One region of the Duganella sp. AC917 genome, then DNA from elsewhere that is predicted to be linked to it. Evidence: predicted binding sites of a transcription regulator. Region 1 holds the regulator's gene; each other region holds the start of a gene.
What was found. Region 1 encodes sigma-54, which starts transcription at its own class of promoters, with help from an activator protein. Its sites were predicted from a motif close to TGGCANGNAANCTGCTTT; they were not measured.

Region 1 (7,913 bases):
ACGCCGGCGCTATTCGTGCACCCGGCCGAAGCGGCCCACGGCGACCTCGGCATGGTCACCGCCGACGACGCCTTCATTGCCATTTCGTATTCCGGCGAGAGCGCCGAACTGATGACCATCTTGCCGGTGGTAAAGCGCATGGGCAGCAAAGTCATCGCGATGACCGGCAAGCCGGGCTCGAGCCTGGCCGTGATCGCCGATGTCCACCTGAACGTGGCCGTGGCCAAGGAAGCCTGCCCGATGAACCTGGCGCCGACGACCTCGACCACGGTGACGCTGGCGCTGGGCGACGCGCTAGCCGTCGCGCTGCTGGACCTGCGCGGTTTCCGCGAAGAAGATTTCGCGCGCTCCCATCCGGGCGGCGCGCTGGGCCGGCGCCTGTTGACGCACGTGCGCGATGTCATGCGCAGCGGCGACGACGTGCCGAAGGTCGGCGCCGACGTCAAACTGACGGACGCGCTGCTGGAAATTACGCAAAAGGGCATGGGCATGACCGCCATCGTCGACGCCGGCGGCAAGCCGATCGGCGTGTTCACCGACGGCGACCTGCGCCGCATGATCGAGAAGGTCCAGGACTTCACGAAGGTGGTGATCCGCGACGTCATGCATCCGAATCCGCGCAGCATCTCGCCGGAAAAACTGGCGGTCGACGCCGTGGCCGTGATGGAGCAATTCCGCATCAATCAGATGCTGGTGACCGACGCCGACGGCAAGCTGGTCGGCGCGCTGCACATCCACGACCTGACCCGTGCAAAGGTAATCTGATGACCGAGCTGACTTATGTGGAACGCGCCGCGCGCGTCAAACTGATGATCTTCGACGTCGACGGCGTGCTCACCGACGGCAGCCTGCATTACGGCGCCGAGGGCGAAGCGTTGAAGACCTTTAACGTATATGACGGCCTGGGCATCAAGCTGCTGCAGGAGTCCGGCGTGCAAACGGCCATCATCAGCGCGCGCGTGTCGCCGCAGGTGGCCAGGCGCGCCGCCGACCTGGGCATCGGCTTTGTGCATCAGGGCGGGCACGACAAGCTGACGCCGTTCAACGCGCTGCTGGGAAAAACCGGGCTGACGGCAGAACAGGTCGGCTTCATCGGCGACGACGTCGTCGACCTGCCGATCCTGACGCGGGTCGGTTTCGCGGTGGCGGTGCCGGGCGGGCGCAAGGAAGTGATCGAGCGCGCGCATCACGTGACGGTGGCGCAGGGCGGGCGCGGCGCGGTGCGCGAAGTGTGCGAACTGCTGCTGCACGCGCAAGGCACGTACGAGCGCGTGCTGGCGCAGTTCATGGTGTGACGGAGTGTAATCATGCGTAAAAGAACAGCACATCGCTGGCAGCTGACGCTGACGATGATCATCGGCGTGTTTGTCGCCGTCGGCAGCTTTTGGCTGGTGCAGGTGGTCAACCAGTCCGGCCAGGAGCAGCAGGCGGACCAGTTCCTCAACGAGCCGGATTACATCATCGACCGCTTCAGCCTGGTGCGCATGACCAAGGAAGGCAAGCCGGCGTACATCATTTCCGGCGACAAGCTGACCCACCGGCCGGTCGACGACTCGTCCGATATCGACAAGCCGTTCCTGAACAGCCTGGCGACCCAGCAGCCGCCGATGACGATCCACGCCGACACCGCGCGGGTCGACCAGAACAACACGCGCGTCACGCTCAACGGCAACGTCGACGTGGTGCGGCCGGGCTCGCCCAAGGCCGAGGCGATGCGTCTGCAGACCAGCACCTTGACGGTGTTCCCGGACGAGGAACGGATGGAAACCAAGGCGCCGGTGGAGATGAAACTGGGCAGCACGACCTCCAGCGGCACCGGCATGAAAACCAATAACGCGACGCGCCAGCTGCAACTGGGCGGACGCGGAACGATCACGATACCGCCCAAGGCGCCTCGTTAATTAATACAAGCTAGACAGAGATATGAAGGACACGACGATGAAGAAACTGAATTTGAAGGCGATGCTGTCGGCGGCGGCGCTGCTGCTGGCCGCCATCGGCCCGGCCCATGCCGAAAAAGCCGACTCCAACAAGCCGACCCAGGTGACCTTCGACAACCTCGACGCCGACGACGTCAAGCAGATCAAGACCTTCACCGGCAACGTCGTGCTGACGCGCGGCACCTTGCTGATGAAGTCGCCCAAGGCGGTCGTCACCGAAGACCCGGAAGGCTATCAGTTCGTGGTGCTGACCGGCGGCGCCGGCGTGCAGGCGACGTTCCGCCAAAAGCTCGATGGCGCCGGCGACCAGTGGGTCGAAGGCCGCGCCGATCGCATCGAATACGATGGCAAGACCGAACTGGTCAAACTGTTCTCGAAGGCCGAGATCAAGAAGCTCGAAGGCAGCAAGACCGCCAGCCAGGTCGACGGCGAGTTCATTTCGTACGACAGCCGCCGCGAATTCTTCGCTGTGAAAAACACCGCCAGCGGCGAGAGCAAACCCGGCGCCGGCCGCAGCACGATGGTGATCCAGCCGTCCGTCAAGGCGGCCCCGGCAACCAATCCAGCGGCGGGGAAATAAGCATGGAGCCAACATGCGGTAGCACCCTGATCGTACGCGGCCTGCAAAAGACCTACGGCAAGCGCCAGGTCGTGCATGACGTGTCGCTGCAAGTCGAGTGCGGCGAAGTGGTCGGCCTGCTCGGCCCCAACGGCGCCGGCAAGACCACGTCCTTTTACATGATCGTCGGCCTGGTGCCGTCGGACGCCGGCACCATCGACATCAGCGGCGTCGACATCTCCTCGCTGCCGATCCACCGCCGCGCTTCGCTCGGCTTGTCGTACCTGCCACAGGAAGCGTCGGTGTTCCGCAAGCTGACCGTGGAAGAGAATATCCGCGCCGTCCTCGAGATCCAGAAAGTGGACGGCAAGCCTTTATCCAAGGCTGCCATTGATGAACGGCTCAATACCCTGCTGGCCGATCTGCAAATCGAAAAGCTGCGCGAAAACCAGGCGCTGTCGCTGTCCGGCGGCGAGCGCCGCCGTGTGGAGATCGCCCGCGCGCTGGCCACCAACCCGCGTTTCGTGCTGCTGGACGAACCTTTCGCCGGGGTCGACCCGATTGCCGTGATTGAGATCCAGCGCATCGTGCGCTTCCTCAAGGAGCGCAATATCGGCGTCCTCATTACCGATCACAATGTGCGCGAGACGCTGGGCATTTGCGACCGCGCGTATATCATCAACCAGGGCTCGGTTCTGGCTTCAGGCCGGCCGGACGACATCATCGCCGACGAGTCGGTCCGCCGCGTGTACCTGGGTGAACATTTCAGAATGTAATAGCGCCCCATGAAACAGTCATTGCAACTGCGCACGTCGCAGCACCTCGCGCTGACACCTCAGCTGCAACAGTCGATCCGTCTGCTGCAGCTGTCCACGCTGGAGCTGCACCAGGAACTGGAGCAGCTGCTCACCGATAATCCCTTGCTCGAACGTCTGGACGATCCGCTCGACCGCTCGCTGCGGCTGCTGTCCGACGGCGCCATCAGCCAGCAGGCGCCATCCGGCGAGGCGCCGCCCGAAGGCCCGCCGAACCAGCAGGACGCGCCGGCCCCGGCCGACGCCGACAACTACGACGGCCCGGCCGCCGATACCGAAAGTACCAGCAGCGAAGCCGATGTCGACTGGAGCGACGCCGGCCGCAGCAAGGCGCCCGACGACGAGGACGCGCGCCCGCAACTGGAGGCCAACCACTGCACCCTGCGCGAGCACCTGATGGAGCAGATGCGCGTGACCGTGCTGGAGATGCGCGACCGCGCGCTGGTCGAGCTGATCATCGACGCGCTCGACGAGAACGGCTACCTGGAGGAGCCGCTCGAAGAAATCCACGCGCGCCTGCCGGAGGAACTGGAAGTCGACATCGACGAACTGCGCACGGCCTTGTCGATGCTGCAAAGCTTCGACCCGATGGGCGTGGGCGCGCGCAACGCCTCCGAGTGCCTGGCGCTGCAGATCAAGCGCCTGCCCGGCATCGCGCTGGTGACGCGGCGCATGGCGCTGACCATCGTCGAAAACCATCTGACGTGGTTCGCCCAGCGCGATTTCAACAAGCTGAAGAAGGCGCTCGTGTGCGACGACGAGGATCTGCGCGAGGCGCAAGCCGTCATCCGCCTGTGCAATCCGCATCCCGGTTCGGCGTTCGCCTCGGACGTGTCCGATTACGTGGTGCCGGACGTGATCGTCAAGAAGTCGCGCAGCGGCTGGCAGGTGAGCCTGAATAACGACGTCATGCCGCGCCTGCGGGTCAACGCCATGTACGCCAACCTGCTCAAACAGGGCAAGGGCGAGGGCGCAATGGGGGCCCAGCTGCAGGAGGCCAAGTGGCTGATCAAGAACATGCGCCAGCGCTTTGACACCATCCTGCGGGTAGCCCAGGCGATAGTAGAAAGACAAAAGAACTTTTTCTCGCACGGCGCCGTCGCCATGCGCCCCCTTGTGCTTCGCGAAATTGCTGATACACTGGGTTTACACGAGAGCACTATTTCTCGGGTAACGACTCAAAAGTACATGCTGACGCCGCACGGCATGTTTGAGTTGAAATATTTCTTTGGTAGCCACGTCGCCACCGAAGCGGGCGGTGAAGCAAGTTCGACGGCGATACGGGCACTCATTGTTCAATTGACAGGAGCTGAAGACCCTAAAAATCCTTTATCCGACAGTAAGATTGCGGACATGCTGGGGGAACAAGGCATGGTGATTGCGCGACGGACTGTTGCCAAATATCGCGAAGCGTTGAAAATCCCTCCCGTTAGTCTCCGCAAGTCTTTGTAGTGACTTGGTCACTGTGCGCCCGGCCGCAATGGGCGCGGCACTGACCGTAAGCGACATTTATCTTTAGGAGCGTGTATGAATCTGACCATCAGTGGACATCATCTCGAAGTGACCGCGGCCATCCGCGAATACGTGCAGAACAAACTGGAACGTGTCACTCGTCACTTCGATCAAGTTATTGATATTGCTGTCATCCTGACTGTAGATAACCTTAAAGAGAAATCAAAACGGCAAAAGGCTGAAATCAACCTGCGCATGTCGGGTAAGACCGTCTACGTGGAAAGCCTGTCGCAAGACCTGTACGCCGCCATCGACACCCTGGTCGACAAGCTTGACCGTCAGGTCATGAAGTACAAATCCAAAGTTCAGCAGCACGGCCACGATGCGATCAAGCATCTCCCGGATAGCTACGAACCCGCTGCCGCCGCCCTATAACAACGGCCTCCGGCACCATCCAACAAAGGGCGCAAGGGCGCCCTTTTTTGTGTCCGCGATTTGTGTCCGGCTGCGATCTGGTGAAAATAATTTATCCCGTTTCGGCGGTAGAATGGCTTTTTTATCACGCGACGGCGGCATCATGAGCGAATTGGTCCACACCAGCATCATCAACGGCACCGGCTTTATCACGCTGGACCGGCCCAAGGCGTTGAACTCCCTGTCTTTGGTAATGCTGCGCGCCATCACGGCGGCGCTGCTGACTTGGCGTGACGACTCGGATGTCGAAGCCGTGGTCATCCGCAGCAGCAGCGAAAAGGCCTTCTGCGCCGGCGGCGACATCCGCTTCTTTTACGAGGCCGGCCGCGCCACGCCGCAAGCGGGCAGCGCGCTGATCGAAGATTTCTTCACCGAGGAGTATGCGCTCAATCATCTGGTGCACAGCTATCCCAAACCCTACATCGCGCTGATGGACGGCGTGGTCATGGGCGGCGGCATGGGCATCGCGCAGAGCGGGCCGGACAGCCGGGTGCGGATCGTCACCGAGCGCACGAAGATGGCGATGCCCGAGGTGAATATCGGCCTGTTCCCGGATGTGGGCGGCAGCTATTTCCTGTCGCGGGCGCCGGGCGGGCTGGGGCGCTATCTGGGCGTGACCGGCGTGACGATCGGCGCCGCCGATGCGCTGTATGCGGGACTGGCCGATCACTATGTGCCGTCCGACGAACTGGAGGTGCTGTACGCGATTCTGGAGGCTACCCCGGGCGCGGAGCTGGTCGAGGCGATCGCGGCCTTCGCCGAGCCGTTCAGGGGCGATGCCGGGGCAAGCAAGCTGGAGGCTGAGCGCGCGGCCATCGACCGTCACTTCGGCGCGGGGTCGGTGCCGGCGATCGTTGCGTCGCTGGAGTCGGACGCGAGCCCGTTCGCGCTTGAAACTGTGCGCACGATGGCGAGCCGGTCGCCGCTGATGATGTGCGTGACGCACGAGTTGATCGCACGCGGCGCGGCGCTGGAGATGGCCGGCTGCCTGCGCATGGAACGCGCGCTGGTGCGGCGCGTGTTTGAGCATGGCGAGGTCATCGAAGGCGTGCGCGCGCTGGTCATCGACAAGGACAACGCGCCGAAATGGAATCCGCCGTCGTTGGAGGCTGTGACGGGGGAAATGGTGCAGCGGCTATTCGAACCGGTGTGGCCGGACTATGCCCACCCGCTGCGACACCTTTAACCGTCCTCGCCGGACGCTACTGCTCGCGATGGCGCAATACCACGCGTTCGTTCGGATGGAAATACGCGGCCAGTTTCTCCGCCATGTACACCGACCGGTGCTGGCCGCCGGTACAACCCAGCGCCACCGTCAGATAACTCCGGTTGTCGGTCTTGAAGAACGGCAGCCACTTTTCCACAAACGCGCGGATGTCGCCCAGCATCTCGATGGCGCTCGGCTGGGCATCGAGGAAATCGATCACCGGCGTGTCGCGCCCGGTCAGCGGACGCAACGTCAAATCATAATAAGGATTCGGCAGCGCCCGCACATCGAACACAAAGTCGGCGTCCATCGGTACGCCCAGCTTGAAGGCGAACGATTCGAAGAACAAGGTCAGCGGCGCACCCTCGCTGGCGACCAGATCCTTGACCCAGGCACGCAGCTTGTTGGCGCTCAGTTCGGACGTGTCCACCACATGGCCCAACTGCTCGATGGCCGACAGCCGCTCGCGCTCTTCCATGATGCATTCGATCAAGGTGCGGCGCGCGGCCGGATTCTGGCCCGGGCGCAGCTCGTGCGACAGCGGATGGCTGCGGCGCGTCTCCGAGAAGCGCGCCACCAGCGAGTGCGTGTTTGCCGTCAGGAACATGACCTTGACGTCGTGTCCCTCTTCGCGCAGGCGCTTGACGTCGGCCGGCAGCGAGGCCAGCGATTCGGCGCTGCGGGCGTCGACCGCCACCGCCAGCGCCTGCAAGCCTTCCTCGGCCAGGGTCGAGACCAGGTTCGACAGCAACGCCGGCGGCAGGTTGTCGACGCAGTAGTGACCGGTGTCTTCCAGCACATTCAGGGCCACCGATTTGCCGGAGCCGGAGATGCCGGTGATGAGGACGATGCGCATGAATTTAATCTCCGCTCATGGCTTGCCGTTGGCGCTCCATGAACTCCTGTAATGTGTCGATGCCGCGCAATTGCAGTATCGTGTTGCGTACCGCGGCCTCCAGCAGCACCGCGATGTTGCGGCCGGCCGCGACGGGAATGACGACCTTGCGGATCGGCAGGCCCAGCACGTCCTCGGTCGGGAACTGGAACGGCAAGCGCTCCACTTCCTCCTCGGCCGCGCCACGGCGCACCAGATGCACGATCAGTTTCAGGCGCATCTTGCGGCGCACCGCCGTCTCGCCGAAGATCGCCTTGATGTCCAGCAAGCCCAGCCCGCGCACTTCCAGCAGATTCTGCAGCAAGGCCGGGCAGCGGCCCTCGATCATGTTCGGCGCGATGCGCGAAAACTCGACCGCGTCGTCGGCCACCAGCCCGTGCGAGCGCGAAATCAGTTCCAGGCCGAGCTCGCTCTTGCCGAGGCCGGAGTCGCCGGTGATCAGCACGCCCACGCCCAGCACGTCCATGAAGACGCCGTGCATGATGATGCGTTGCGCCAGCTTCTTGGAAAGATACACGCGCAGGAAGTCGATCACCTGTGCGGCAGGTAACGGAGTGGAGAACAGCGGGAT
Region 2 (7,913 bases), 130 kb from region 1:
AACCCCGCATGAATCACTCTCATAGGAGAAGCTGCTCGACGGCAAGGCTGGCCCGCTTATTGCATATGTGATAGCACATCCCTATAAAAGGTGCGCAATGCGAGGCGCCTCCACCTGGAGACAAGTCGTTTAGATCGGAGCATTGAGATGACATCATTCAGGAAGCTGTGGAACATCTTTGTCGATTCGCTCAAGCCGCAGATGCTGCGCGAGCATAATCAGGCCGGCCCGTACGCGATCATCGTCGATACCAAGCCATTTACCGTCAAGGGGCGCTGATGTTACTGCGGAACGATCTGCTGCACTATACGCATCCGTCTCCGCGCACCGTCCGCATTTTGTGGATCGCTCCCGAGCAGAGCCACGCCTATGTCTTCGACGTGGCGGCCCGCTCGGCCGATGTAGAACTCGTCCAACTGTCGGTGCTGCACGCCGACATCCGGGCCGGCCGCGCCAGCGTGCTGCCGGCCGACCCTTATCTGATGGTGGTCAGCCAGGACCTGCTGCCGCCGAAGCACCTGCAACTGCGGGCGCGCGCCTGGGAGATCATCGAACCGCTGGTGGCGCTCGAGCCGGGCATCTACGAGGCCCGCCAGCGCGGCCAGCTGATCGCCCGCGCCACCGGCACCCATGGCGTCTCGCATCCGACCATCTACCGCTACCTGCGCCGCTACTGGCAGCGCGGCCAAACCCCCAACGCGCTGCTGCCGGACTACTGCAATTCGGGCGGCAAGGGCAAGGTGCGCCAGGCCTCGGCCGGCATCAAGCGCGGACGCCCGCGCAAGAACGGCGCCGACGAAGGTCCCGGCCTGAACGCCGACGAGGAGATCCGCCGCACCTTCCGCGTCGCCATCGCACGCTACGCTGCCGGCCACGCCAAGTTTTCGCGCCTGGGCGCCTATGAACAGATGCTCGACGAGTTCTTCGTCGAGCGCCGCATCGACGAGGAATCGGGCCGCGTCCTGACCACGCCGGCCGCGCGCAGCGCCGTGCTGCCGACGTTCGGCCAGTTCAACTACTGGCTCGACCACGACGACGACCGTCCGCCCGAGGTGGCGCGCCGCAGCGACGGCGCGGCCGCGCCCTGGCAGCCCGCCGCCGGCGTGCCGTCCTCCGTCAACGGCCAGCCGGCCGCGCTGTCGCCGCAGACGCTGCCGCCGGGCCGTCCCGGCGCCGGCTTCTACCTCGACGCCGTCTGCGCCGAGGTGCGGCTGGTCTCGCGCGCCGACCGCCGGCAGGCGATCGGCCGCCCGCGCATCTATCTCGCGCTCGATTCGTTCAGCCGCCTGGTCACCGGCGTCTATATCGGCCTGGGGCCGGCCAGCTGGCCGCAGGCGATGCTGGCGCTGGCCAACTGCGGCGCCGACAAGCAGCGCTACAGCCAGCAGTTCGGCCGCCGCATCGAGGCGGCGCAATGGCCGTGCCGCCACCTGCCCGAAACCCTGTTCGCCAACGCCGCGCTGACAGCCGCCCGCGACGGCGGCGAGGGGGGCATGGACCCGGCCTTGCTCAACAACTTCAACCTGCGCTGCGTCGCCGTCGACGACGGCCCGGGCGACTGGAAGGCGGTGCTGGAAAAACGCTTCCGCCTGCTGGCGCCGGACGACGAGGGCGCGCCGTGCCGGCTCGACGGCGTGCTCGATCTGGAGCAGTTCACCCGCATCGTCATCGACTGCATCCTGTATTACAACAACCGCCACCCGCTGCGCCATGCCGGCAACGCCACCCCGCGCCAACTGTGGGACTGGGGTGTGGCCCATCGCGGCGGCAGCCTCAAAACCTATCCCGAGCACCTGATCCGCTGCAGCCTGATGCCGGTGGCGGCGGCGCAGGTGGGCACCGACGGCATCCGCCTGTTCGAAAGTACTTACACCTGCGCGCGCGCCATCAACGAACGCTGGTTCGACCGCGCGCGCCTGCGCGGCCCGTGGAGCGTCAAGGTGGCCTACGATCCGTCCAACCTGGACATGATCTACCTGCTCGATCCGGCCGCGCCGATGCAGTTCCACGCCTGCCACATGGACGACGCCTGCGCCGCCCAGCGGCACCTGTCGGCCGAGGAAATCGCCCGCCTGCCGCGCGGGTCGGCGGCGTCGCCCGCACCGCTGTCGTCGGCGCGCGGCGGCGCGCCGGTGCTGGTCAGCTTCGCGGGCTGAGTTTCCGTCTGTTTGCGCGCGGCGCGGTCCAGCGTCGTGCATCCTCCGATTCCCTGTTTCGATGCCTGCCACTTGCTGGTGCGCGCCGCCGCCGCACGCCGCCGCCGGCCCGCCATGCCCACGCTCGCGGGCCGCGCCGCGCGCCGAATAAAGTCCGTTTCACGCAAATAAAGTTCGTCGCCGGTAGCGCTTTTCGCGACGGCTCAAGTGTGCCGCCTTCGGCCATGTAAAAACATTGTTCGATAACGGGAGCCCTGATGGCATAAGGCTTTCCTTCGGCATGAAGCATGTTTGTTTTGTTTGTTCCGTATGGCACGCGCCTTGCTAGATTGGAACTATGGGCAAGCAAGTGACCCAAGGTATTTCAGGCAGACTGGTGAGGAAAGCAGATGGATAGCAAAACAGTAAAACCGTTTAAATCGTTTAGTTCGATTAGTTCGATTAGTTCATTCACCCGCAGGGACTTTCTGTACCGGGCCGCCGCCGTCGGCGGCACCGGCTTGCTGTTAAATACCATGAACGCCTGGGGCATGGGCATCGGCTCGGCGGCATCCGCGCCGCCCGCGCTGAGCGGCAGCGGCAAAGGCAAGAAGGTGCTGATCCTCGGCGCCGGCCTGGCCGGGCTGACCGCCGCCTATGAGCTGGGCAAGCTCGGTTACCAATGCCAGATCCTGGAGGCGCGCGCCTTCGCCGGCGGCCGTTGCCAGACCGCCCGCAAGGGCTTCAGCCTGACCGAGTTGGGCGGCGACAAACAGACCTGCGAGTTCGACGAGGGCCAGTACATCAACCACGGCCCGTGGCGCATCCCGCTGCATCACCAGTCGACCCTGCACTACACGCGGCTGTTCGAGGTGCCGCTGGAAGTGATGGTCAACGAGAACGACCACTCCTATGTATATTCCGAAAACGCCGGTCCCTTCGCCGGCAAGCGCCTGCGCATCAAGGAGGTCAAGTCCGACATGCGCGGCCACGTCGACGAAATGCTGGCCAAGTCGATCAAGAACAACCAGCTCGACGCCGAACTGACCGAAGACGACAAGCGCCTGCTGCTCGACTATCTGGCGCACGAGGGCCAGCTGGCCGGCGCCGACCTGAAATACAAGGGCCGCACCGGACGCGGGTTCGCCGTCTATCCCGGCGCCGGCATGGAGCCGGGACCCGGCAAGCAGTCCGACCCACTGGGCTTCAAGGACCTGCTGGCGTCCAAGCTGGGCAACGTCTACAGCGCGGTGCAGGACTTCCCGATGCAGGCCACCATGTTCCAGCCGGTCGGCGGCATGGACGCGATCCCGAAGGCATTTGAAAAGCGCGTCGGTAAAGTGATCCGCTACCGCGCAGAGGTGCAGACCATCCGCCAGAACGACAAGGGCGTGACGGTGGCCTTCAAGGATACCGCCACCGGCAAGGCTTCCAGCGTGACGGCCGACTACTGTCTGTGCACGATCCCGTTGTCGGTGCTGCGCCAGATCGACACCGATTTCTCCGACGGTTTCAAGAAGGCCGTGGCCACGGTGGCCTACGCGCCGGTCGGCAAGATCGGCCTGCAGATGAAGCGCCGCTTCTGGGAAGAGGACGACAACATCTACGGCGGCCACGTGCTCACCGACCTCAAAGGCATCAACACCATCTCGATGCCGTCCTACGGTTGGCAGAAAAAGAAGGGCGTGCTGCTCGGGTATTACCAATACCAGACGGCCGCCATCGAGGTCAGCGCGCTGACGCCGACCGAACGCGCCGAATTCGCCGTCGCCGCCGGCCAGAAAATCTTCCCGCAGTACCGCGACGAATTCGAGAACGCGTTCTCGGTGGCGTGGCACCGGGTGCAGTACAACCTGGGCGGCTGGGCCGAGTGGACCGAGAAGACCCGCGCCGCCGCCTATCCGACGCTGCTTGAAGGCGAGGGCAGGATCATGCTGGCCGGCGAGCACCTGAGCTACCTGACCGGCTGGCAGGCCGGCGCCATCGAATCGGCGTGGCAGCAGATCGCCAAAATCCACGCGAGGGCCAGCGCATGAGGGACACGTTACTAAAGGCCGCGATGACCATCGTGGCGGCATTCGCGGCGGCCGCCACGGCGCCGTCGCAGGCGCAGACGACCGCGCCGGACGGCAAGGCGCTGTTCCTCAAAAACTGCGCGGCCTGCCACCAGGCCACCGGCAAAGGCATCCCGGGCGCGTTCCCTGCGCTGGCCGGCAACAAGTTCGTCACCGGCGACCACGCGGAGGTGGCCGGCGTGCTGCTCAAGGGGCGCGGCGGCATGCCCGACTTCAGCGAGAACATCAGCGACGCCGACATGGCCGCGATCCTGACGTATGTGCGCGCCAGCTGGGGCAACAAGGCCGACGCGCTGACCGAGGCCGAGGTGCTCAAGCTGCGCGACGCGCTGGGCGTGGCCCATTTCGGCAGCGCCGAAATGTCGAACAAACACTGATTACAACCAAAGGAAGACGAGACCATGACCAAAGCATTGAGCCACGTAGTCGCCGCACTGTTGATACCCGCCGCCGTCGGCCTGTTGTCGGCATCGCCGGCGATGGCCGCCACGAAGGCGCCGAAGATGGAGGAGAAGGCCGACATCGTGCGCCACAAGATTCCCGGTTCGGACTTTCCGATCGCGCTGGCGGTGTCGATCCCGCCGACGGCCACCATCCACTTCATCAGCGGCCAGGTGCCGGCGGTGATCGACAAGACCGCCGCGCCGGATTCGCTGGCCGCCTTCGGCGACACCAAGGCGCAGTCCGAGACGGTGCTCAAAAAGATCAAGGAGATCCTCGAGGGCATGAAGCTGGAGATGTCCGACGTCGTCAAGATGACCGTCTACCTGGTCGGCGATCCGGCCAAGGGCGGCAAGGGCGACACCAAGGGCTTCATGGAGGCCTACACCCAATACTTCGGCGGCGCCCAGACCAACCTGCCGGCGCGCGCCGTAGTGCAGGTGGCCGGTTTGAGCAATCCGGGCTGGCTGGTCGAGATCGAGGTGGTGGTCGCCAAAAAATAAGGTTTTCAGTTTCAGGTTCGGGTTCAGGTCTTACTTAATTTTCTTATAAATCAACTGGGGATTTAAATATGCACAAGGCCACACTCAAGATCGGCGTCGCAGCCGTGTTGTCCACCCTGGCGATCGGCGCCGCGTACGCCGCGCCGCCATCCGCCGACGCCGCCGCCGAGTCTGTCGACGCGGCGGCCGCGCCGGACGCCGCGTCGGCCGGGTCGGTGATCGTCACCGGTACCCGTTCGAGCGGCATGAAGGCCGAGAACAGCGCCTCGCCGATCCAGGTCCTCGACTCGGCCTCGCTGATGCGCACCGGCCAGCCGGACTTGATCCAGGCGCTGGCCCAGAACCTGCCGTCGTTCACCGCGCAAGCCTTCGGCGGCGACACCGCCAACCTGACCCTGTCGGCCCGCCTGCGCGGCCTGAGCCCGAACAACACGCTGGTACTGATCAACGGCAAACGCCGCCACGGCACCGCCAACCTGGCCGTGCTGGGCGGCCCGTACCAGGGCGGCGCCGCGGCCGACCTGAACTTCATCCCGGTGTCCGCGATCGACCATATCGAGGTGCTGCAGGACGGCGCCGCCGCCCAATACGGCTCCGACGCCATCGCCGGCGTGATCAACATCATCCTCAAATCGAACGACCATGGCGGCACCGCGTCGGCCACCGGCGGCGGCTACTGGGACGGCGGCGGCAAGACCGTCGGCGGCTCGGCCAATGTCGGCTTCGAACCGTTCAAGGACGCCTTCCTGAGCGTGACGGCCGAATCGAAATACCACGACTACAGCGACCGTGGCGGCATCGACCCGCGCCTGCTCGACGCCGGCAACCTTGCCGCCGCGCCGGGCATGACGTCGATTCCCGGCTACCCGTACCTGAACAAGATCCAGGGCGACGCCCAGTACCACCTGCAGGTATTGGCGGCCAACTTCGGCTGGGACGTCGGCAAGGACGTCCAGATCTACAGCATCGCCACCTATGGCGAGAAGGTCGCGCGCGCCTACGAGAACTACCGCCTGCCTACCCGCATTCCGAAGATGTACCCGCAGGGCTTCTCGCCGAAGGAAAAGATCAACCAGAAGGACTTTGGCTGGACCGGCGGCGTCAAGGGCAAGCTGGCCGAGTGGAACCTGGACCTGAGCACCACCTATGGCCGTGACAAGTCCGAGATCGGCGTCGAAGATTCGGCCAACGCCTCGCTGTTCGCCGACACCGGCTTCTCGCCGACCACCTTCAAGGCCGGCGCCTTCATCGCCAGCCAGCTCACCACCACGTTCGAGTCGAGCCGCGAATTCGATGTCGGCTGGAGCAAGCCGCTGACCTTTGCCGCCGGCGTCGAACACCGCATCGACAAGTACGAGATCCAGTCCGGCGACGCCGCCTCGCGCTACAAGGAAGGTTCGCAGTCGTATCCGGGCTTCTCGCTGACCGACGCCGGCCGCCATCGCCGCACCAACAAGGCCGCCTACATCGACATCGCTGGCAATCCGATCAAGGACTTGACGGTCGACCTGGCGGGGCGCTACGAGCACTTCTCCGACTTCGGCAGCGCCAGGGTCGGCAAGCTGACCTCGCGCTACGAGCTGACCCCGATGGCGGCCGTGCGTGGCACCTTCAGTAACGGCTTTCGCGCGCCGACCCTGGCCGAGTCGTACTACTCGGCCACCAACGTCGGCCCGACCAGCGCCTTCGTGCAGCTGGCGCCCAACTCGCCGGGCGCGCGCCTGGTCGGCGTCGACGGCTTGAAGCCCGAGGCTTCCACCAACCTCAGTCTCGGCATGGTGCTCAACCCGGCCAGCAATCTCAATATCACGTTCGACGTCTACCAGATCAAGATCCGCGACCGTATCGTCGGTTCGGGCGCCTTGTACGGTTCCGGCGGCGCGGTCAACTCGCCGGCCGTCACGGCGGCGATCCTGGCCAACGGCAACGTACTCGATAGCACCGTCAGCCAGACCGGTATCAACATCTTCTCGAACGCGGTCAACACCCGCAGCCGGGGACTGGAGTTCGTCACCACGTTGAACGAGAACTACGGCGGTTATGGCCGCGTGGACTGGTCGATCGCGGCCAACTACAACAAGGTCGAAGTCACCAAGATCAATCAGGCGCCGACGCAGCTGCTGCCGCAAACGCTGCTCGACAAGACCGCCATCTCGAACCTGGAGACGGCCTCGCCGAAGCTGCGCGTCAATTTGGGCGCGTTGTGGAAGATCGGCGACTGGACCATCAACCTGCGCGAGGCGATCTACGGCAAGTCGAACGACTACGGCAGCGAAGATGGTTCGGTCTATCACAAGACCGAGATCAAGGCCAAGGCCATCACCGATCTGGAAGTGGGCTACAAGGTCAATCCGGCATGGTCGGTGGCGGTGGGCGCGAACAATCTGTTCAACACCTACCCGAACGGTGTCAATCCGGCGCTGCTGGCCGACCAGCGCGCCGCGCTGGACAACGCCGCGGTGACGGTGCTGCCGTCGTTCTCGCCGTTCGGCATCAACGGTGGCTACTACTACGTTCGCGCCAACTACAAGTGGTAACTGCCTGACGGCGCGTTTTTTTGGCCACGACCGCCCCAAGGGGCGGTTTTTTTATGGTGTAGCATGACGCCTTCACACCAAGGAGCGACGCATGTTGAAAACAATGGGCAGAACCCTGCTGGCCGCCGCCATCGCCGGTAGCGCCGGCGCCGGGGCCGCCGCGCCGATGACCCTGCAGGACTACCTGGCCCTGACCGGCCCCGCCCCCAGCCTGCACGTGGC
Region 3 (7,913 bases), 3.2 Mb from region 1:
CCAATCGGGAGGGCCGGACTGGCGAATTGCAGCAGATGGAGTAGCGCCGATGCTTGCATCAGAATGACCCGCTCATTTCGGATCGCTAGGACGGTGGATCTTCTGGCGCAGCGGGATCGGCGCCAGCGGATGGTGTCCGCCGTCGTCGTGGTGCGCGTGACCGCCGCCGTATGCCCCCGATTCCGGCTCGAAGGCCGCCTGCTCTTCCTCCACCTTTGCTCCCAGGCCGGCCAGCATTTCCTTGAGCACGGCGTCGGCGCGAATGCGCAGGAAACCGTCACCGACCTGCGCCTGCGTGTGGCGGTTACCGAGATGGAAGGCGCAGCGCAGCAGGGTGTGGGCGTCCGCGCAGGTGACCTTGTAGGTCGGCTCCGGCGCGGCCACCACCTTGACCACACGCTTATCCTCTCCCGTCAGCAGGTCGCCGTCGCGCAGGACGGTGCCGCGTACGGTAAACACGGCGACGTCCTCCCCGGTATCCAGCGTGGCGCGCAGGCGGCATTTTTCGCGTAGTTCGTAGGGCAGCACCAGTTGGGCGGTGATGTTTGCAGCCGCATGGTCGGCCGCTGATATTTTGGTATGAAGTGTCAGCATAGGTGTTTAGAACAGGAAGTAACGCTGCGCCATCGGCAGCACGGAGGCCGCTTCACAGACTAGCAGCTCGCCGTCGGCGCGCACTTCGTAGGTTTCGGGATCGACTTCCATTTTCGGCGTGGCGCCGTTGTGGATCATGTGGTGTTTGCGCAGCGCGCGCATATCCTTGGCGACGATGAGGGTTTTGTTCAGTTTGAGCTTGTCGCCGATGCCGTCGTCAAACGCCGCCTGCGAAACGAAGGTGAACGACTTTTTCAGGCCGCCGCCAAAGGCGCCGAACATCATCCGGTAGTGCACCGGCTGCGGTGTCGGAATCGACGCGTTCGGGTCGCCCATCTGCGCGGCGGCGATCATGCCGCCCTTGAGTATTGTCGACGGCTTGACGCCGAAAAAGGCCGGCTTCCACAACACCAGGTCGGCGATCTTGCCCACTTCCACCGAGCCCACCGCGTGCGCGATGCCATGCGTGATGGCCGGATTGATGGTGTACTTGGCGACGTAGCGCTTGACGCGGAAGTTGTCGTTGCGCGCGGAATCCGGCGCCAGCGGTCCGCGCTGCACCTTCATCTTGTGCGCCGTCTGCCATGTGCGCATGATGACTTCACCGACACGGCCCATGGCCTGCGAGTCGGACGACATCATCGAGATGGCGCCGATGTCGTGCAGGATGTCCTCGGCGGCGATGGTCTCGCGGCGGATGCGCGATTCGGCGAAGGCCACATCCTCGGCGATGGCCGCGTCCAGGTGGTGGCAGACCATCAGCATATCGAGGTGCTCGTCGAGCGTGTTGACGGTGAACGGACGCGTTGGATTGGTCGACGACGGCAGCACATTGCTCTCGCCGACGGCGGCGATAATGTCCGGCGCATGGCCGCCGCCCGCTCCTTCCGTGTGGAAGGTGTGGATGGTGCGGTCCTTGAAAGCTGCCAGCGTGTCGGCCAGGTAGCCGCCCTCGTTCAGTGTGTCGCTATGGATCGCCACCTGGATATCCATCTTGTCGGCCACGCTCAGGCAGTTGTCGATGGCGGCCGGCGTGCTGCCCCAGTCCTCGTGCAGTTTCAGGCCGATGGCGCCGGCCCGCACCTGCTCTTCCAGCGGCTCCGGCAGGCTGACATTGCCCTTGCCGAGGAAGCCCAGGTTCATCGGAAACGCATCGGCCGCGCCCAGCATCGAATGCAGATGCCACGGCCCCGGCGTGCAGGTGGTGGCCGAGGTGCCGGCCGACGGACCGGTGCCGCCGCCGATCATCGTCGTCACGCCGCTCATCAGGGCTTCCTCGATCTGTTGCGGGCAGATGAAGTGGATGTGGGTGTCGACCCCGCCGGCGGTGACGATCATGCCCTCGCCGGCAATGATCTCGGTGGCGCCGGCAATCGCCATCGTCACGCCGGACTGGATGTCCGGGTTGCCGGCCTTGCCGATGGCGGCGATCATGCCGTCCTTCAGGCCAATGTCGGCCTTGACGATGCCCCAATGGTCGATGATGATCGCGTTGGTGATCACGGTGTCCATCACCATCGGATCGGAGCGCACGCGCTGCGACTGACCCATGCCGTCGCGGATCACTTTGCCGCCGCCAAATTTGACTTCCTCGCCGTAGATGGCGTAATCGTGCTCGATTTCGATAAACAGTTCGGTGTCTGCCAGACGGACGCGATCCCCTTTGGTGGGACCGAACATTTCCGAGTAGGCGCGGCGCGAGATTGTAGCCATGTTAGCCTTTTTATTATTAGCTTTTCGGTGGATTGGTATCCAGCTTGCCCATCACTTTTCCATTGAAGCCGTAGACCTTCTGGTCCCCGCCCAGCTTCACCAGTTCCACCGTGCGCTGTTGTCCCGGCTCGAAGCGCACGGCGGTGCCGGCGGCGATGTTCAGGCGCCGTCCGTAAGCCTTCCAGCGCTCGAACTTGAGCTCCGTGTTCACCTCGAAGAAGTGGAAGTGCGAGCCGACCTGCACCGGCCGGTCGCCCTGGTTGGTTACCACCACGCTTTCGGTTTCGCGGCCCTCATTGAGGCCGATCTCGCCCTCCGTGAGCAGATATTCACCGGGTATCATAGTGAGCTCCTTGAAAAAGCTGTCTTGTGGTGGTTCGGGTTGGATCGTAAATGGGTGTTCATGATGCGGTTCACGGTATCGGGTTGTGCACGGTGACTAATTTGCTGCCATCGGGGAAAGTAGCTTCCACCTGGATGTCCGGGATCATCTCCGGGATTCCCTCCATCACCTGGTCGCGCGTCAGTATCTGGGTGCCGTCGGCCATCAGCTGCGCCACCGACTTGCCGTCGCGCGCACCCTCCATGATGGCGCAAGTGATCAATGCGATCGCCTCCGGATAATTCAGTTTCAGGCCGCGCGCGAGGCGGCGCTCGGCCACGATGCCGGCGGTGAAAATCAGCAGCTTGTCTTTTTCTCTTGGGGTCAGGTCCATGTTCGGGATTCCAGTATCAGGTTTGCCAGATGCGCGGCGTGACGGCCTCGCGCTCCAGCAGATGCGGGCGCACACGGCGCCACACGGTGAGCATCAGGCGGCGCGCGGTTTCGCTGTCGTCGCCCAAATGGCGTGCCACCAGTACGCCTTTTGTGTGGGTGATGCCGAAGGCGTGGTCGCCGTCGGCGGCGATGTCGGCGCGGATGTGTGACAGCAGCTCGGTCAGCACGGCTGCGGGTAGCGGTTTGCCGGCGGCGATCAAGGTGGCGCAGACGGTGTGGCCATTCAGGGCCAGCGGACTACCCAGCCGACCGCCCACCATCGCGCCCTGGTCCCACCAGATCAATTTGCCGTCGCGGCGTATGCTGCTGCGCTGCGTGACGGTGCCGGTGTTGAATACCTCGCCGGAGCCGCGACGGCCCATGCACAGGATCTCGCAGCCGATGAAGGTGGCGCCGGCGGCAAGCTCCACATGCTGCTCCAGCGTCACGTTAGCGGTATCAAAAAAGATGGTCTCCTGCGGCAGCCATTCGAGGGTGGCGCCCTCGTTCAGGTGCAGATGGACGACCTGGCGCGAGACTTTGCCGTTTGCCTTGTACCATTTCGCCGCACCGGGCGTGGTGATGAAGGCGTGGGCCCGGTCGCCGACGCCGATGTCGATCGCCAGCTGGTCGCCGCCAACCACGCCACCCGGCGGATGGACCACGATCGCGTGGCACACCTTGCGGTCTTCCGGGTACAGCGCCTTCTGCACACGTAGCGGGCCATAGTGGATATTGTTGAACAGCCGCGTGGTGCCGGCATCGTCCGCGAATCCGAGCGTGAGACTGGCCTGCCACGCGGCATGGGCTGCGCTGGCGGCAAAGTCGGAAGGTGCGGTGCAATCGGGCATGGCTTGGTGGTTTTCTAAATAATGTCTGTCTTATGCAAGCTATGTGCCAGCAGAAGGAGTGATGCAGGCTAGCCCACATGACCTTATTGCACCACTTTGGCGCACACGCACCACTGCGGTGCGATGACCCCATCTTCATTATTGACTCGGCTTCAACTATGCTTTGCGCAGCGAGGTCTTTGTGTGGGGACTGTGCATCGCCATACTGTGAGCACGCAAATTTAACGGGAGCGCAGCATGAAGGTATTTGTCACAGGGGCGGCAGGATTTATCGGCGGTTCAATCGCGGCGGGGCTGGTCAAGGCCGGGCACCAGGTTGTTGGTCTGGTGCGCAATCCGGAGCAGATCGAGGAACTGAAGAAAATCGGCGTGTCCGGCGTGGTCGGGACGCTCGATGACCGCGAATTGTTAAAAGCGCAGGCGCGGGACGCGGATGCCGTCATCAACGCGGCCAGCAGCGACAACCGCGCGGCGGTGGAAGCCATCATCGAGGGCCTCGCCGGCACAGGCAAGGTGTTCCTGCACACCAGCGGATCGAGCATCGTCGGCGACGCCTCTGGCGGTTTGGGCACCGACCGCATTTATTACGAGGATCAGCTGCCGGAGCCGACGCCGGACAAGGCGGCCCGCGTCGCCATCGACAACCTGGTGCTGGCCGCCGCCAAGGATGGCGTGCGGTCGGCGGTGCTGTGCAATACGCTGATCTACGGCCATGGCGCGCTGCCCCGCGATAGCGTGCAATTGCCTCGACTGCTCAAGCAAGCGCGCAAGAGCGGCATAGTGCGGCATGTGGGACCGGGGTTGAATGTCTGGTCCAATGTGCATATCGACGATGTGGTCGACCTGTATCTGCTGGCGTTGGAGAAGACCGAGCCTGGCGCGTTTTACTTCGTCGAGAGCGGAGAGGCGTCGTTCCGCGATATGACGGCGGCCATGGCACGTGCGCTCGGATTTGGCGAGGCGCAGGATTGGCCGCTGGAGCAGGCCAAGGAGGAATGGGGGTACGAGATGGCGTCGTACGGGTTGGGATCCAACAGCCGCGTGCGGGGCAAGCGCGGGCGCGAGCAGTTGGGGTGGAAGCCGCACCGGCCGTCGGTGCTGGAGTGGATTGCCAACGATATGTTGACGGCTTCCGCTGGCGCGTGACCAAGCGGAAGCCGCTGGCGGCTCCGGTGGCGGATTACGGCGTGCCGCCTAATCCGCCCTTGTATCTTGATCGAGTTAGTGGTTAGCTACCATTAACTGAGGTGAGGGACATCCTGTATCCGCCCTGAAGGCTCGACCTTGTGACGTAGATTAGGCCCTTCACCTCTCCTCCACACCAATTATTTGACACTGGACGGTAGCCAAGGGCAAGGACCCTGTATGTACAAGGTGAGTGGGTGTGATTGATCAACTTCAAAATATTTTAGTTTATGTTCTATCTCGGCATTGATGTTTCCAAAGTAAAATTAGACTGCGCCTTGCGCAACGCTGACAGCGGCAAAGTAAAGACGAAGGTAATCCCAAACACAGCTGATGGGTTCAAAAAACTTTTGGAGTGGTTGACGAAGAACGACGCGCCGTCGCCACACATCATCATGGAGCCCACCGGTGTGTATCACGAGTTAGCTGCCTTCTTTTTTGTCGATGCTGGCCTTACTATTTCATTGGTTAATCCCGCCCAGCTTCGCGAATATGCTGGTGGACTGGGCGTGAGAACCAAGACCGATAAGATGGATAGCCAGGTCCTGGCTCGCTTTGGCACCGAGCGAAAGCCCGCACCCTGGCAGCCGCCTTCTGCTGCGGCCCGCACCCTCAAAGCCTTGCTGGCACGACGTGACGCCGTCGCGGACGATCTGCTGCGTGAGAAGAATCGACAGGAAAAACTGGAGGCCACTGAGACGCCCCAGTTGGTGACTGAGTCGGTGGAAGGGTCAATCAAATTCATCGAGGCCGAGTTAAAGCGCCTACAGCACTGCATCGATGACCTGATAGATAACGATCCGGACATGCGCGGGAAAAAAGAGTTGTTGAACTCCATTCCAGGCGTGGGGGAACGGGTCTCCAATCACATGACTTGCCTGCTCGCCGGGCGTGATTTTAAAAGTGGGGAGCAACTTGCTGCTTACCTTGGCCTGATTCCGGTCAGCTGGGAGTCCGGAACCTCAGTGCGCGTACCGCCACACATGTCCAAAGCCGGGCCGGCCCATTTGAGGAAGCTGTTGTACATGCCAGCAATCGTGGCGGTAAAGCGCAATCCACACATTAAAGCACTCTACGAGCGCTTGCTTGAGCGCGGCAAATCCAAAATGTCCGCCATTGGGGCCGCCATGCGCAAGCTCGCACATTTGTGCTTCGGTGTCGTCAAGACTGGACGGGCTTACGATAAAAATTTTGCCATTCTGTCTTGACGATCAAGACGGTATCTACTTGGATCGACGACGGACCATGAGTCGCACTTAATCCAGGCTAGGATATGGGCTCTTGCCACCTTCCTTGATGAACAAGTCGATACGCGCCTCCAGCACCGGCAGCGGCACCGAACCCAATTGCAGCACCGTGTCGTGGAACGCGCGGATGTCGAACTTCGATCCCAGCGCCGCTTCGGCCTTCTTGCGCGCGTTGATGATGCTCATCTCGCCCAGATAATAGGACAGCGCCTGGCCAGGCCACGAAATATAGCGGTCCACTTCCGTCTCGATCTCGTGCTCCGACAGCGCTGTATTGGCCTTCAGGTAATCCTGCGCCTGTTTGCGCGTCCAGCCCTTGCTGTGGATACCGGTATCGACCACCAGCCGCGAAGCACGCCACGCCTGGTAACTGAGCATGCCGAACACCTCGTACGGCGTCTCGTACATGCCCATCTCGACACCCAGCCGTTCGCTGTATAGCGCCCAACCTTCGCCATATGCCGAAATGTAAGCGTTGCGGAACGCCGGACGGCCCTTCTGCTCCATCGCCACCGGCATCTGGAAGGCGTGGCCCGGCGCCGATTCGTGCAGGGTCAGCGCCGGCATGCTGTACAAGGCGCGCGACGGCAGGTTGTAGGTGTTGACCAGATAGACGCCCGGACCACCGCGTCCCGAGGTGTAGAACGGCGCCTGGTCGTCCGGCACCGGAATCACGGCAAAGCGGCGGCGCGGCAGGTAGCCGAAGTACTGGCCAACCTTGGCGTCGAACTTCTTGGCCACCCACGCGGAGCGCATCAGCAGTTCCTCCGGCGTCTTGGCATAGAAGCGCGAATCGGTGCGCAGGAACTGCAGGAAGGCCGGCAGGTCGCCTTCGAAGCCGGTCTGCTTGATCACTTCGAGCATTTCGGCGCGGATATTTGCCATTTCGCTGACGCCGATCTGGTGGATCTCGTCGGCGCTCATCGTGGTGGTGGTGAATTCGACGATCTTCGACTGGTAGTAGGCCTTACCGTCCGGCAGATTTTCCGCCGCCAAGTCCTCGCGCGACTTCGGCACATACTCGTCGCGCATGAACTTGAGCAGATTGCGGTACGAAGGCAGCACGTAGGTCTCGATCGCCTTGACGCCCTCCGCGCGCAGTTGTTCTTGCCGCGCCGCCGGAATCGTGGCCGGCATCGCCTTGAACGGCATGTAGAACACAGTGTCCTGCGGCGTTTTGGCCTCGGTCACGGAGGTGATGGAGCCATCGCGGCCGATCAAGGTAACCTTCGGCGGCGTGAAGCCGCGCGCCATCCCGGCGCGCATGTTCACGATCTGGTCGTTGAAGTAGCGCGGCACGTCCGACAGCTGCTTGATGTAGTCCTGATATTCCTTTTCCTTGGTCAGCGTATTGCGCGCGCCGGACGCCATGTTGGACCAGAAGGCCGTGTCGGCGTTGAGCGGCTTTTCATACTCGCGGAATTTCTGCGCGTCGATCAGCGCCGCGATCTGCGCCTTGTAGACCTGGTAGTTGATCACTTCTTCGGCCGACAGCTTGTCTTGCTTGATGCCGTCGAGCTTTTTCATCACGTCCTGCCAGTAGGCCAGGCGTTTTTGCTGGGTGGC
Region 4 (7,913 bases), 2.4 Mb from region 1:
CGCGGCGCTATTTATCGGCGTTGAAAGCGCAGCCCGGCGTGGCCGGCGTGGCGGTTTCCGAAGACCCGGTGGGGCGGCTCGACTATATCTGGACGCGGGCGCTCAAGCGTCCGGGCGGACAGGCGGCGACAATGGAGATGAAATCGGTCAGTGCGAATTTCTTTGAATTGCACGGCATCGCGCCGGCGGCGGGACGGCTGTTCAAGGACAGCTCGGACGCGGAGAATGACAGCGTACCGGTGGTGCTGAACGCGGTCGCCGCGCGCGAACTGGGATTCGGCAGTGCGGAGGAGGCAGTCGGGCAGACGGTGATGTTCACCGGTTTCGACAACGTGGTGACGGCCAAGCGCATCGTCGGCATCGCGCCGGAACTGCGATTCCGTTCGTTGCGGGAGAAGCCGACGGCGGTTGCCTATGATCTTTCAACCGCCGGAACGGTGCTGAATGTGCGCGCCTCCGGTGCGCCGGCCGATATCGAACGCGCCGCGCTGGCGCTGTGGCCGAGCTATTTTCCCGATGCGATTCCGCGCACGTACCGCGCCGCCGACGTCCTGGCTGTGAACTATGAGGAGGATGCGCGCCTTGCGCGGTTGCTGGCGGTCGCCACGGGCATCGCGCTCGTGATCGCGGCTTTCGGTACTTACGTCCTGTCGGCGAATTCGGTGCAGCGGCGCGCGCGCGAGATCGTGCTGCGTCGGCTGCACGGTGCGCGGCGCACCGATATCGGTCTGCTGGTGCTGCGGGAGGTGGGGGCGCTGCTGCTGGCGGCGGCCGTGCTGGCGCTGCCCATCGCGGCGGTGGCGATCAACCGCTACCTCGCCGGCTATGTGGAGCACGCGCCGATCGGCTACTGGACCTTACTGCTGGCGCTCTCGCTGACGTGGGCGGTCGCGCTGATCGCGATCGCGCGCCATACTTGGATCGCGATGCGCATGGTGCCGGTGCGGGCGTTGCGCATGTGAGCGCGCGCCCCGTGACTCATTACAGTGGCATATACGGGCTGTTGGCGTACGGGGCGCCTGCCAGCTCGAACGCGCGGCGGATCAGGGCTTTCCAGTCGCGGGCTTTCGCCGGCGAGGTCATGGTTTGCGGGGTGGCGAGGTAGGTGATCATATAAACTCCTTTGAACGGCTTTTTGCAATAACTACAGTCTAGCGGTTCTCCAGATATAAATATAATTTTAAATTACCATATTCGATATTCGAATTGGTTATGACCTCTGTCATTGCTTGGTAGAACCGTCTTCGTTCTTTAGACGTCGCCATAGCGTCGTGCGGCTGATTCCCAGATATTCAGCGGCCGCATCACGGCGGCCGCCAAATCGGGCGACTGCCTCGGTTGCGCTCTTGGTGCGCAGTGTTGAAACGGGGAGCGAAGCCGAGTCCGAGCCTGTCGACGCCGTTGCGCCCATTTCCGGCGCCACACCCAGAACAAATGCCGGCGTCAACGCCTGCAGGGGTTCGGCCGCGAGAAACAGCGCCAGGCGCTCGGTGAAATTGCGCAGTTCGCGCACGTTGCCCGGCCAGTCGTAGCGCCGCAGCAGCGTTGCGCAGGCGTTCATCTCCGCGTGCAAATTCGGATGCGGCCGGGCGCCCAGCGACGCCAGCGCGTTCTTCAACGACCACTCGGCCAGCGTCATCACATCGTCGGGACGGGCGCGTAAAGGCGGCAGCGACAGCCGCAGCACCGCCAACCGGTAAAACAGGTCGGCGCGGAAGCGGCCCTCGCGCACGCGCTGTTCCAGGTCGCAGTGGGTGGCGCTGATGATGCGCACGTTCACCGGTATCGGCCGCGTGCCGCCCACGCGCACCACTTCCCGTTCCTCCAGCACGCGCAGCAGGCGCGTTTGCAGCGCCAGCGGCATCTCGCCGATTTCATCGAGGAATAGCGTGCCGCGATTTGCAGCTTCGAACAGGCCGGCATGGCCGCCGCGCCGCGCGCCCGTGAAGGCGCCTTCCTCGTGGCCAAACAACTCCGATTCCAGCAGCGATTCGGCGATCGCGCCGCAATTGACGGCGACAAATGGCCGGTTCTGTCCCAGGCTGCGCGGGCTTTCGCGGTGAATCGCTTGCGCCACCAGTTCCTTGCCGGTGCCAGTTTCGCCTTGTATCAGCACGGTGGCGGGTGACTTCGCATACAGCACGACCGACTGCCGCAACGTTTCCATAGCCGCCGATTCGCCGCGCAGGTCGTTGAGCCCATGCTTTGCGCGCAACGTGTCCGTCACCACCGCGCCGCGCGTGCGAACGCGGTTCGATTCCAGCTGCGTCAGACGCGCCATTTCCAGCGCGTCATCGAACGCGTGGCGGATCGAGGCGGCGGAGTACACGAACACCCCCGTCAATCCCGCTTCCTCGGCCAGGTCGGTGATCAGGCCCGCGCCGACGATGGCCTTGATGCCGGCCGCTTTCAGATCGTTGATCTGCGCCCGCGCGTCTTCTTCGGTGGCGTAGGTGCGCTGCGCTACATCGAAACCGAAGGTGCCGGCGAATTCCGCCAGCTCCGGCAAACGCTCCTGATATGTGACGATTCCGATCCGGTCCGAGACGCGCCGCGCGCGTGCCAACGCCTGCATCACGTCGAAGCCGCTGAACTTGGCGATCACCACCGGCACCGACAGGCGGCCTTTCAGATACGCGGCGTTGGAGCCGGCGGCGATGACGGCGTCGCAACGCTCGGTGGCCATGCGCTCGCGGATGTGGCGCGCCGCTTCATCGAAACCGAGGTTGATCGGCTCTATCGTGGCGAGGTTGTCGTATTCGAGCGTGATGTCGCGGAACAGGTCGTACAGGCGCGATACCGATACGGTCCAGATGACCGGTTTATCGTCGGGATCGAACGGCAGGGATATGGAGTGGCGCATGATTCGATTGTAGCGCATTCGTTTCATGATATGTTTCGACGTTTCAAAATGAAACACAGCTGAAACATTTCTCGAAGCTAACTCTTTGATTCTTAAGGCGTGAGCACTTGGCACGTACCTTGCAATAACAATTCAACTTCGATGCAACTTCAATGCAATACTGAAAGGTCTCACATGAGTCAATATTCCGCAGGCGCCGCCTTCCGCAAAGCAGTTCAGGAAGAATCCCCGTTACAAGTGGTCGGCGCGATCAACGCCAACCATGCCTTGCTGGCCAAACGCGCCGGCTTCAAGGCGATTTATCTGTCGGGCGGCGGCGTGGCGGCGGGTTCCCTCGGGCTGCCGGACCTGGGCATCTCCAACCTCGACGACGTGCTGACCGACGTCCGCCGCATCACCGACGTTTGCGATCTGCCGCTGCTGGTCGATGTGGACACCGGCTTCGGCGCCTCCGCGTTCAATGTGGCGCGCACCGTCAAGTCGATGATCAAGTTCGGCGCCGCCGCGATGCATATCGAAGACCAGGTGGGCGCCAAGCGCTGCGGCCACCGTCCGGGCAAGGAGATCGTCTCGAAGCAGGAGATGGTCGACCGCATCCGCGCCGCCGTCGATGCGCGCACCGACGAAAACTTCGTCATCATGGCGCGCACCGACGCGCTGGCGGTCGAAGGCCTTGAATCGGCCATCGACCGCGCCGTCGCATGCGTGGAAGCGGGCGCCGACATGATCTTCCCGGAGGCGATGATCAGCCTCGATATGTACAAACAGTTCGCCGCCGCCGTCAAGGTGCCGGTGCTGGCCAATATCACCGAATTCGGTTCGACGCCGCTGTTCACCGTCGACGAATTGCGCGGCGCCGATGTCGGCCTGGTGCTCTATCCGTTGTCGGCCTTCCGCGCCATGAACAAGGCCGCTGAAAACGTCTATGGCGCGATCCGCCGCGACGGCACGCAGCAGAACGTGCTCGAGTCGATGCAAACGCGCGCCGAGCTGTATGAGCGCATCAATTACCACAGCTTCGAGCAAAAGCTCGACGCCTTGTTCGCTGCGCAAAATGCAGTAAACGGCGCTCAGAAAAAATAACCGGAGACCAGACATGACCGAGACCACCTTCAAACCAAAAAAATCCGTCGCGCTGTCGGGCGTCACCGCCGGTAACACGGGGCTGTGCTCCGTCGGCAAAACCGGCAACGACCTGCATTACCGTGGCTATGACATCCTGGACGTCGCCAACTCCTGCGAGTTCGAGGAAATCGCCTACCTGCTGGTGCACGGCAAACTGCCCAACGAAGCGGAGCTGCGCGGCTACAAGGCCAAACTGCGCTCGTTGCGCGGCTTGCCGCAGGCGCTGAAGTCGGCGCTGGAGGCGCTGCCGGCCTCGGCGCACCCGATGGACGTGATGCGCACCGGCGTCTCGGTGCTGGGCTGCGTGCTGCCCGAGAAGGACGACCACAACGTGCCGGGCGCGCGCGATATCGCCGATCGCCTGATGGCGTCCTTCGGTTCGATGCTGCTGTACTGGTATCACTTCAGCCACAATGGCAAGCGCATCGACGTGGAAACCGACGACGACTCCATCGGCGGCCACTTCCTGCATCTGCTGCACGGCTTCAAACCGTCGGACAGCTGGGTGCAGGCGATGCACACGTCGCTGATCCTGTACGCGGAGCACGAATTCAACGCGTCGACCTTCACCGGCCGCGTCATCGCCGGCACGGGGTCGGACATCCACTCGGCCATCACCGGCGCGATCGGGGCGCTGCGCGGTCCGAAACACGGCGGCGCCAACGAGTTCGCGTTCGAGATCCAGAAGCGCTATGAAAATCCGGACGAGGCGGAAGCGGACATCCGCAACCGCGTCGCCAACAAGGAAGTGGTGATCGGCTTCGGCCACCCGGTGTACACGATCTCCGATCCGCGCAATGTCGTCATCAAGGAAGTGGCGCGCAAGCTGTCGCGCGAAGGCGGCTCGATGAAGATGTTCGACATCGCCGAACGCCTGGAGACCGTGATGTGGGACGTCAAGAAGATGTTCCCGAACCTGGACTGGTTCTCGGCCGTGTCGTACCACATGATGGGCGTGCCGACGGCGATGTTTACCCCGCTGTTCGTCATCTCGCGCACCTCCGGCTGGGCCGCGCACATCATCGAGCAGCGCATCGATAACAAGATCATTCGCCCGAGCGCGAACTACGTCGGCCCGGAAGATCTGCAGTTTGTGCCGATCAAGGATCGGAAGTAATGGACGCCATAATGAATACGCTATTTCGCAAGCCCTTACCCGGCACCCAACTGGATTACTTCGACGCGCGCGCCGCCGTCGATGCGATCCAGCCGGGCGCCTGGGCCAAACTGCCCTACACATCCCGCGTGCTGGCCGAGAACCTGGTGCGTCGCTGCGATCCGGCGACGCTGAACGCTTCGCTCGGACAGTTCATCGAACGCCGCCGCGATCTGGATTTCCCGTGGTTCCCGGCGCGCGTGGTATGTCACGACATTCTGGGCCAGACCGCGCTGGTCGATCTGGCCGGCCTGCGCGACGCCATCGCCTTGCAAGGCGGTGATCCGGCGCTGGTCAATCCGGTGGTGCCGACGCAGCTGGTGGTCGACCACTCGCTGGCCGTGGAATGCGGCGGCTTCGATCCCGATGCCTTCGACAAGAACCGGGTGATTGAAGACCGCCGCAACGAGGATCGCTTCGATTTCATCAACTGGACCAAGAAGGCGTTCAAGAACGTCGACGTGATCCCGCCGGGGAACGGCATCCTGCACCAGATCAATCTGGAGCGCATGTCGCCGGTGATCCAGACAGTGGACGGCGTGGCTTTCCCCGATACGCTGGTCGGTACCGATTCGCACACGCCGATGGTCGACGCGCTGGGCGTGATCGCCATCGGCGTCGGCGGGCTTGAAGCGGAAAGCGTGATGCTGGGCCGCGCATCGTGGATGCGGCTGCCGGATATCATCGGCGTCGAGCTGACCGGCAAGCCGCAGCCGGGCATCACCGCCACCGATACGGTGCTGGCGCTGACTGAATTCCTGCGTAAGCAAAAAGTGGTGTCCTCGTACCTGGAGTTCTTTGGCGAAGGCGCCGCGCACCTGACCTTGGGCGACCGCGCGACTATCTCCAACATGGCGCCGGAATACGGCTCCACCGCCGCGATGTTCTACATCGACGAGCAGACCATCAAATACCTGAAGCTGACCGGCCGCGATGATGAACTGGTCAAGCTGGTCGAGTTGTACGCGAAAGAGACCGGCCTGTGGGCCGATGCGCTCAAAACCGCCGAATACGAGCGCGTATTGACCTTCGATTTGTCTTCGGTGGTGCGCAATATCGCCGGCCCGTCCAATCCGCACAGCCGCGTGCCGACGTCGGAACTGGCCGCGCGCGGCATCAGCGGCGTGGTGGAGAATGAACCGGGCCTGATGCCGGACGGCGCCTGCATCATCGCGGCCATCACCAGCTGCACCAACACCAATAACCCGCGCAACATGATCGCCGCCGGTCTCCTGGCGCGCAACGCCAACGCGCGCGGCCTGACGCGCAAGCCGTGGGTGAAAAGTTCGCTCGCTCCCGGCTCCAAGACCGTCACCTTGTATCTGGAGGAGGCGGGCCTGATGCCGGAGCTGGAGAAGCTTGGCTTCGGCGTGGTCGCTTATGCCTGCACGTCGTGCAACGGCATGTCCGGCGCGCTCGATCCGGCGATACAAAAAGAGGTGGTGGAGCGCGACCTGTACGCGACCGCCGTTTTGTCGGGCAACCGCAATTTCGACGGCCGCATCCACCCGTACGCCAAGCAGGCCTTCCTGGCTTCGCCGCCGCTGGTGGTGGCGTACGCGATCGCCGGCACCATCCGCTTCGATATCGAGAAGGATGTGCTGGGCCACGACGCCGATGGTCGGCCGGTCACGCTCAAGGATATCTGGCCGTCCGACGAGGAGATCGACAGCATCGTCGCCGCCAGCGTCAAGCCGGAGCAGTTCCGCAAGGTCTACATTCCGATGTTCGCCAGGCAGGAGGACGACGGCCTGAAAGTGAGCCCGCTGTACGACTGGCGTCCGCAGACCACCTATATCCGCCGTCCGCCGTACTGGGAAGGCGCGCTGGCTGGCGCCCGACCTTTGAAGGGCATGCGGCCGCTGGCGCTGCTGGGCGATAACATCACCACCGATCATTTGTCGCCGTCGAACGCCATCATGCTCGATAGCGCAGCCGGCGAGTACCTGGCGAAAATGGGACTGCCGGAGGAAGACTTCAATTCCTACGCCACGCATCGGGGCGACCACCTGACCGCGCAGCGCGCGACCTTCGCCAATCCGACCCTGAAGAACGAGATGGTGCGCGGCCACGATGGCAAGGTGATGGCCGGTTCGCTGGCCCGCATCGAGCCGGAAGGCCGCGTCACGCGCATGTGGGAAGCCATCGAAACTTATATGGAGCGCAAGCAGCCGCTGATCGTCATCGCCGGCGCCGACTACGGACAAGGTTCGTCGCGCGACTGGGCGGCCAAAGGCGTGCGGCTGGCCGGCGTGGAGGCGATTGTGGCCGAGGGCTTCGAGCGTATCCACCGCACCAATCTGGTCGGCATGGGCGTGCTGCCGCTGGAGTTCATGCCCGGCGTGAACCGACTGACCTTGGCGTTGGACGGCACCGAGACCTATGACGTGATCGGCGCGCGCACGCCGCGTTCGACCTTGACCCTGGTGATCAATCGCCTCAGCGGTTCGCAGGTGGAGGTGCCGGTGATCTGCCGTCTCGATACGGCGGAGGAGGTGTCGATTTACGAGGCGGGCGGCGTGCTGCAGCGCTTCGCCCAGGATTTCCTGGAATCCGTGAAGGCTGCCTGACCATGACGACCAATACCATTCATCGGCCGCAAATCAAAATCCCCGCTGTCTATATGCGTGGTGGCACCAGCAAGGGCGTTTTCTTCCGGCTGGGCGATTTGCCGGAGGCGGCGCAAACGCCGGGCCCCGCGCGCGACGCGCTGCTGTTGCGCGTCATCGGCAGTCCCGACCCCTATGGCAAGCAAATCGACGGCATGGG

Region 2: the regulator sigma-54 is predicted to act here: its motif matches at 2,467-2,484, upstream of ACZ0BA_RS25965 (flavin monoamine oxidase family protein).
Region 3: the regulator sigma-54 is predicted to act here: its motif matches at 3,947-3,964, upstream of ACZ0BA_RS11470 (urease accessory protein UreD).
Region 4: the regulator sigma-54 is predicted to act here: its motif matches at 2,972-2,989, upstream of prpB (methylisocitrate lyase).

The regions. Positions count from the first base shown of each region.
Region 1 covers NZ_OZ409848.1:5,807,654-5,815,566, forward strand. The annotation lists gene ACZ0BA_RS25415 (KpsF/GutQ family sugar-phosphate isomerase) at 1-765, shown strand, start outside; gene ACZ0BA_RS25420 (KdsC family phosphatase) at 765-1,295, shown strand; gene lptC (LPS export ABC transporter periplasmic protein LptC) at 1,308-1,901, shown strand; gene lptA (lipopolysaccharide transport periplasmic protein LptA) at 1,939-2,520, shown strand; gene lptB (LPS export ABC transporter ATP-binding protein) at 2,523-3,275, shown strand; gene ACZ0BA_RS25440 (RNA polymerase factor sigma-54) at 3,285-4,766, shown strand; gene hpf (ribosome hibernation-promoting factor, HPF/YfiA family) at 4,842-5,201, shown strand; gene ACZ0BA_RS25450 (enoyl-CoA hydratase/isomerase family protein) at 5,344-6,426, shown strand; gene rapZ (RNase adapter RapZ) at 6,443-7,303, opposite strand; gene hprK (HPr(Ser) kinase/phosphatase) at 7,308-7,913, opposite strand, start outside.
Region 2 covers NZ_OZ409848.1:5,940,278-5,948,190, forward strand. The annotation lists gene ACZ0BA_RS25955 (hypothetical protein) at 148-279, shown strand; gene ACZ0BA_RS25960 (Mu transposase C-terminal domain-containing protein) at 279-2,156, shown strand; gene ACZ0BA_RS25965 (flavin monoamine oxidase family protein) at 2,546-4,171, shown strand; gene ACZ0BA_RS25970 (c-type cytochrome) at 4,168-4,587, shown strand; gene ACZ0BA_RS25975 (RidA family protein) at 4,612-5,154, shown strand; gene ACZ0BA_RS25980 (TonB-dependent receptor plug domain-containing protein) at 5,223-7,691, shown strand; gene ACZ0BA_RS25985 (alpha/beta hydrolase) at 7,783-7,913, shown strand, end outside.
Region 3 covers NZ_OZ409848.1:2,653,450-2,661,362, forward strand. The annotation lists gene ACZ0BA_RS11445 (urease accessory protein UreF) at 1-59, opposite strand, end outside; gene ureE (urease accessory protein UreE) at 73-594, opposite strand; gene ureC (urease subunit alpha) at 601-2,307, opposite strand; gene ACZ0BA_RS11460 (urease subunit beta) at 2,324-2,650, opposite strand; gene ACZ0BA_RS11465 (urease subunit gamma) at 2,721-3,023, opposite strand; gene ACZ0BA_RS11470 (urease accessory protein UreD) at 3,040-3,915, opposite strand; gene ACZ0BA_RS11475 (NAD-dependent epimerase/dehydratase family protein) at 4,153-5,061, shown strand; gene ACZ0BA_RS11480 (IS110 family RNA-guided transposase) at 5,331-6,308, shown strand; gene ACZ0BA_RS11485 (DUF885 domain-containing protein) at 6,357-7,913, opposite strand, start outside.
Region 4 covers NZ_OZ409848.1:3,404,154-3,412,066, reverse strand. The annotation lists gene ACZ0BA_RS14810 (FtsX-like permease family protein) at 1-962, shown strand, start outside; gene ACZ0BA_RS14805 (hypothetical protein) at 982-1,113, opposite strand; gene prpR (propionate catabolism operon regulatory protein PrpR) at 1,223-2,863, opposite strand; gene prpB (methylisocitrate lyase) at 3,038-3,946, shown strand; gene prpC (bifunctional 2-methylcitrate synthase/citrate synthase) at 3,960-5,105, shown strand; gene acnD (Fe/S-dependent 2-methylisocitrate dehydratase AcnD) at 5,117-7,714, shown strand; gene prpF (2-methylaconitate cis-trans isomerase PrpF) at 7,717-7,913, shown strand, end outside.